2 regions of the Ciceribacter sp. L1K23 genome follow, and region 2 is predicted to be linked to the other one. Evidence: predicted binding sites of a transcription regulator. Region 2 holds the regulator's gene; the other holds the start of a gene.

Region 1 (3,415 bases), 730 kb from region 2:
GATGCGGCCTTCGTTGTGGCTCTGCGCTTCCTTGGCGGCGTGATACTCGGCGTTTTCGGACAGGTCGCCATGGGCACGGGCTTCCGCGATCGCTTCAATGATCCGCGGACGCTCCTCCTGTTGCCGCCAACGCAGTTCCTCCTGCAGCTTGGTGAAGCCGCCCTGCGTCATGGGTACCTTTTCTACCATGTCCTTTTCCTTTGCATTATCCTGTCCACTTTGCCGCAGACACAAAAGAAAAACAGGCTCCGGAGCGAAGCTACGGAACCATGTTTCAAATCAACCTTACTCAAACTATAGCAGAACGTGCGCGGCAATTGCCAGATTTTTTGTCACACACGCTCATGTCCGTTCAGCCATGTCCGTGCACTGCCTGTGGATTGAGGGGTGCTCCGCTGGCGTAGACGCGCCGGGCAAGCAGCGCGAGGAGAAGCAGGGTGACGGTCGCCACGGCGCAGGAAACCGCAAAACCGGCGGAGAAGGCGTGCCTTGCCGCTTCCAGCCATGCGGCGTTGGTCAGTCCGAACGTCTTTGCCGTCTCAAGCGCGCTGGCGAGTGTCGAGCGTCCGCCTTCCGCAAGCGCGGGCGGCACCTCACCGAAATCGACCGGCTGCATGGTCAAGCGATAGATCACGGTGCCGAGGCTGCCGAGCAGAGCCACACCCATGGCGCCTCCGAATTCCGCGCCTGTCTCGGAAATCGCCGAGGCTGCACCGGCCCGTTCGGGCGGGGCGGAGCCGACGATCAGGCCGGTCGTGGTCAAGACCACGGGCACGAAGCCGAGACCGATGATCATGCTCGCAAACAGCACGAGGTAGAGGTTTTGCTGATAGGCGGCGACTGCCATGACGGCTGCGCCCAAAGCGTTGACGACGAGGCCGATGAGCACCGTCCTGACGGAACCGAGACGGTTTGTAATGCGCCAGGCCTGTAGCGACATGATGGTGAAGACGAGGCCCGGCGCAGCCGACCAGATTGCGGCGTCCAGCGGAGAGAGGCCGATCACCAGCTGCAGGAACTGGTTCTGGAACAGGAAGATGCCGAAGACGAAGAACACGCCGAAGAGGTTTACCAAAAGCGATGCCGTGAACGACGGGATCGCGAACAGCGATAGATCGATCAGCGGGTTTTCGAGCTTTTTCTGCCTCCGTATGAAGATGATGCCGAGCAGCATGCCGGCGGCAATGGGTGCGAGGTGAATGACCTGAAAGCCGTCGGTGGCGATGTGCTTCAGCCCATAGATGACTGGCAGGACGGTTGCCATGGAAAGGCCGACGCTGGGTAGGTCGAGCTTCGCGGTGTCGTCGCTGCGGAATTCCGGCAGCAGGAACGGCGCGGTCAAGACGAGGCCCAGCATGATCGGTACGTTGATGATAAAGACGGAACCCCAGTGGAAGAATTCCAGCAGCACGCCGCCGATGAGTGGTCCGACCAGGCCGCCGAGCGCAAACGCCGTGCCCCATATGCCGATGGCGCGGTTACGCTCGGTTTCGACCGAAAACAGATTGACGATCAGCGACAGCGTCGAGGGCGCGATCGTTGCGCCGGCGATCCCGAGAAGCGCGCGCGAAATAATGAGCATCTGCGCGGTCGACGAGAAGGCGGCAAGCAGCGAGGCAAGGCCGAAGCCGACGGCGCCGATCATCAGGATCTTGCGTCGACCGATGCGATCGCCGAGGGTGCCCATGGTGACCAGGAAGCCTGCGACCATGAAGCCGTAGATGTCGTTGATCCACAGTAGTTCGGCGGCCGATGGGTCGAGGTCGGCGGTGATCGCCGGGATCGCAAGGAACAGAACCGACAGGTCCATGGAATAGACGAGACAGGCGATGGACAGGATGAAAAGCCCGGTCCATTCGCGCTTTCCGGCTGGTGTCGCTGCTCGGGCGTTGCTGATCTGCATGGCGCAATCCTTGATGAGGCGTGGAGAGTGCCTCGCGGCGCGTGAATGGACAAATATGAAATTTTGATTGAATCCCCGCGACGGCGACAGCGATCAAAAGTCTCCTAGAGGCCAATGGTGACAGACGATGTCAGCAGACACGGATCCCGGCGGCGTACAGCGGGCGAGAGCCATCACAACACAACCTTTCGATGTTTGACTTTTAGAAATGGAACATATAGTGAACATACATGGTTGTAAAGACGCTGAAAGAACGGCTCGCGATCCTTTCGGACGCGGCGAAATATGATGCATCGTGTGCGTCCAGCGGCACGGTAAAACGCAACTCCTCCGCATCCGGAGGGCTCGGTTCGACGGAGGGCTCCGGTATCTGCCATGCCTACGCGCCGGATGGACGATGCATTTCGCTCTTGAAGATCCTGCTCACCAATTTCTGCATCTACGACTGCGCCTATTGCATCAACCGTTCCTCCAGCAATGTCGCGCGGGCGCGTTTCACGACCGACGAAGTGATCTGGCTGACGTTGGAATTCTACCGACGCAATTATATCGAGGGGCTGTTTCTGTCCTCCGGCATTATCCGCTCTTCCGATCACACGATGGAGGAGTTGGTGCGTGTGGCGCGGGAGCTTCGGACGACGCATAACTTCCGCGGCTACATCCACCTGAAGACCATTCCTGAGGCATCGCAGGCGCTGATCGAGGAGGCGGGGCTTTATGCCGACCGGCTGTCGATCAACATCGAACTGCCGACAGACAAGGGAATTACCGATTACGCGCCGCAAAAACAGCCGGCCGGTATTCGCAGGTCGATGGGCGCGTTGCGGCTGAAGATCGAGGACATGGCGGAGCCGACGCTGAAGACCAAACGCCGGCGCGTGTTCGCGCCTGCGGGGCAGAGTACACAGATGATCGTCGGTGCCGATGGGGCAAGCGATGCCACCATTCTCGGCACGAGTGCGCGGCTCTACGGCAGCTACCATCTGAAACGCGTCTACTATTCGGCCTTCAGTCCGATCCCGGATGCCTCGAGCAAGCTGCCATTGGTCAAGCCGCCGCTGATCCGGGAGCACAGGCTCTACCAGGCGGACTGGCTCTATCGGTTTTACGGCTTCGACATCGGCGAGATCACGTCCGCGCGACCTGACGGCATGCTTGATCTCGACCTCGATCCGAAACTGTCCTGGGCGCTCTCGCACCGGGACCGCTTTCCGGTCGACGTCAACCGGGCGGAGAAGGAGATGCTGCTGCGGGTGCCTGGCTTCGGCACGAAGACGGTGGCAAGTATTCTGGCGGCGCGCCGCTTCCGGCGCTTGCGGCTTGATGACCTGAAACGTCTCGGGGTGTCGCTGAAGAAGGTGCGCCCGTTCATTGTCGCGGAGAGCTGGACGCCGATGCGGCTTGCCGATCGGAGCGATCTTCGCGGGCTTTTCGCGCCGCCGCCAGAACAGCTTGCGTTGTTCTGATGCAGGAGGTCGTTCTCAGGGGCAGGGGTGATTTTGCGGAATGGCG
Region 2 (3,415 bases):
TTCGGTCTGGAGATCACCATAGCGCTCGCCAGGGAGGTGGCCTCCTGGGGTGGCGATGGCGGCATCGAGCGGCTGCCGGCGTGGTTCCTGCCATGCTTCACCGCCGGCTTCGTCGTTCTGACCCTGATGCGGACCTGGCTGCGTCACGCCGGCTCGGTGATCATTCTCGCGACGCTTGCCGCCGTGGTCGTCCTCCCGCGTCCGCCGGCCGGCGCCCTTCTGGTCTCCGAGGATGGCGGGCTGGTCGGGCTGACGGGCGAGGGCGGCATCGCCACCAACCGTGCTCGTCCGCCCGACTTCGTCTTTTCGCAATGGCAGGAGGCGCTCCAGCGGCATACGCATCTGAAGCCGTCGAAACAGGACGCAGCGGCGCTGGCAGATGCTTTTCGGGAGGCGAGGGCGGCCGGTGGCGCGGTACCGCAGGACCTGATCGACCGGACGCGCGCGGCCATGGACAGCATCGCCGCCGACATTCCCGCGGACCGGTTCATCTGCCTCGGCCGGATCTTCTGCCTGACGCGATTGACGCCGCAGCTTGTTGTCGCAACTGTGGAGGAAACATCTCTCGTCGGCCTTGCCTGCGACCGCGCCGATCTCGTGGTAACACCGAGGCGCCTGCCGTTCCGCACCTGTCGCTCGGGCGCGCGACTGATTTCCGCCGATGACCTGCGCCTCACCGGATCGCTGGAACTCTGGCCCGAGGGTGAAAAGGGACTTCGGATCCGTTCGGCCATCTCCGGATCGCCGCGTCCCTGGAACATGCACAGACGATACGACTGGCGTGGCGACGATTACGTCACGACGCCGGTCGACGAGGTGATCGCGAGGATCAGTGGTAGCGGCGAATGAGGCCGACGAGCCTGCCCTGGATCTTGACCCTGTCAGGCGGGAAGATGCGTGTCTCGTAGGCCGGATTGGCCGCTTCGAGTGCAATCGAGGCGCCGCGGCGGCGGAAGCGCTTGAGCGTCGCTTCCTCGTCATCGACCAGCGCCACGATGATGTCGCCGGGATTGGCGGTCGTGCCGTTGCGGATGATGACCGTATCGCCGTCGAGAATGCCGGCCTCGATCATCGAATCGCCCTTGACCTCCAGCGCATAGTGCTCGCCGCCGCCGATCATATCGGCAGGCACCGAGATATCGTGCGTGTTGTTCTGGATCGCCGAGATCGGCACGCCGGCTGCGATGCGGCCCATGACCGGTACCGAGATCGAGTTGCCGTTGTCGGCGACCGGCTCCTTGGCGGGCGCGGCCGGGACCGCCGGCTTCTTGCCGAGGCTGCCCTCGATCACCGCCGGCTCGAAGCCCCGACGGGCCTGCGGCGGCGAATAGGCTTCCGGAAGCTTGATGACCTCCAGCGCCCGGGCCCGGTTGGGCAGACGGCGGATGAAGCCGCGCTCCTCGAGCGCCGTGATCAGACGGTGAATGCCCGACTTGGAAGCAAGATCCAGCGCATCCTTCATCTCGTCGAAGGACGGCGGCACGCCGGACTCCTTCATTCGCTCGTGAATGAAGAGCAGAAGTTCCTGTTGTTTGCGCGTCAGCATCGGCGAATCCCGGTGAAACAAATACAGAACGGACACTATATGTTCCATATGTGTTCCGCAAGTGCCTAAATTTCCGTGAACAGTGATGAAATACCATTGTTGACTGCCTCCGGAACGGCTTTCTGATGAGGCGGCATCATCCCGCGCAAGGAAGGACATCGGATGGTCGAGATCGGTCAGAAGCTGCTGGGCAAGACGGCGGAGCAGTTGAGCGCCGTCGAACGGCGTGTTTTGAAGAAGGCACGGGAGCGCCGGATCGTGTCCGCCGATGCCCATGAGGATTTTCTCGCGACGGCGACGCTGGGCCAAAGGCTCGCGGACGGTATTGCCAGGGTCGGCGGCTCCTGGAGCTTCATCTTCGCCTTCATCGCATTTCTGGTGATCTGGGCGCTGGCGAACACGATTTTCCTGACGAAGGACGCGCCGGACCCCTATCCGTTCATCTTCCTCAACCTCTTGCTCTCGATGCTGGCCGCGATCCAAGCACCGATCATCATGATGAGCCAGAACCGCCAGGCCGAGCGTGACCGTTACATGGCGGCACGCGACTACGAGGTCAATCTGAAGGCGGAGATCGAGGTGCTGGCGCTGCACGACAAGATCGATATCGAGGTGCTGGTCGAACTGCGCGATGCGCGAAAGCAGATCGACCTGCTGATGGATGAGGTGACAAAGCTTTCCGCGCGGCTCGAAACGCGGTAGGGCGGGTGCGATATGAAGGCTCGCTCTGTCAGATCGGGATGAGCGGACGGGAATGGGAAGGAGACAGGACATGACGGCACGCACGATCGACCATCTGGTACTGCCCGTCATCTCGATCGAGGCGGCGCGGGCAAGGCACGCCGCTCTGGGCTTCACCGTCGCCGCCGATGCGCGACATCCGTTCGGAACGGAAAACGCCTGCGTCTTCCTTGCTGACGGCACCTATCTGGAGCCGCTCGGCATCGCGAGCCGGGAGGAGTGCGAAGCCGCGGCAAGGGCCGGCAATGTGTTCGTCGCCCGCGACCAGGCCTTCCGCTTCCGCTGCGGCGAGGGCCTTTCGGGAATTGCGATCACGTCCGACGATGCGGCGTCCGATGACGCCCGTTACCGGGAGGCGGGGCTATCGGCGGGTGCCATCCTCGAGTTCTCGCGACCGGTGCGGATGCCGGACGGGAGGGACGCCACCGCGAGCTTCCGGCTGACCTTCGCCGCCGATCTGCGCGCGCCGGATTTCTTCCTGTTCAACTGCCAACGGATCAATCCTCTGCCCGCCGATCGCGGCAGCCTGACAACCCATGAGAACGGCGTCTCCGGCATCAGGAGCGTCGTGGTCGTCGAGGAGAACCCGTCCGACTTCCAATATATCTTCGAGGCGGCCTTCGACAGCCGCGAGATCGGCGCCAATTCCTTTGGAATCGACCTCGTCGCCGGCGGCACGAAGGTGGAGGTCATGACGCCGGAGGGCGCGCGCGCCTATTTCGGGCTGGAGGCGCAAAGCGCGGAACGCGGACTGCGGGGGCGGGCGGTTGTTTTCGCTTGCCATGATCTTGGCGTGACAGAGCGTCGGCTTGTTGCTAATGGGGTGGCCTTCTCGCGCCAGGGCGGCAGGCTATCGGTCCCGCCGGCACCGGGTCAGGGCGTAACCTACATCTTTGAGGAACAGGCATGAGCATTGAGACAAATTCCGTCGTCACCGTCGGCGAAGGTGCCGTCAAGGTTTCCTTTTCCAATACGGCGCGCTTCTCGCTGATCGCCGGTCCGTGCCAGATGGAAAGTCGCGACCATGCCTTTATGATCGCCGGCACGATGAAGGAACTCTGCGAAAAGCTCGGAATCGGCCTCGTCTACAAGTCATCCTACGACAAGGCGAACCGCACCTCGATTTCC

The links. The regulator LexA, encoded in region 2, represses DNA repair genes until DNA is damaged. The targets are predictions, from matches to a motif close to TGTTCNNNNTGTGTTCNG.
Region 1: J5J10_RS04655 (putative DNA modification/repair radical SAM protein) is a predicted target of LexA. The motif match lies at 2,113-2,130, and genes of this name have one in related genera.

Annotation. Positions count from the first base shown of each region.
Region 1 covers NZ_JAGRRC010000001.1:1,003,106-1,006,520, forward strand. The annotation lists gene greA (transcription elongation factor GreA) at 1-189, opposite strand, end outside; gene J5J10_RS04650 (MFS transporter) at 353-1,903, opposite strand; gene J5J10_RS04655 (putative DNA modification/repair radical SAM protein) at 2,134-3,369, shown strand; gene J5J10_RS04660 (UdgX family uracil-DNA binding protein) at 3,369-3,415, shown strand, end outside.
Region 2 covers NZ_JAGRRC010000001.1:1,730,453-1,733,867, reverse strand. The annotation lists gene J5J10_RS08115 (ComEC/Rec2 family competence protein) at 1-849, shown strand, start outside; gene lexA (transcriptional repressor LexA) at 830-1,546, opposite strand; gene J5J10_RS08105 (DUF1003 domain-containing protein) at 1,709-2,248, shown strand; gene J5J10_RS08100 (VOC family protein) at 2,319-3,197, shown strand; gene kdsA (3-deoxy-8-phosphooctulonate synthase) at 3,194-3,415, shown strand, end outside.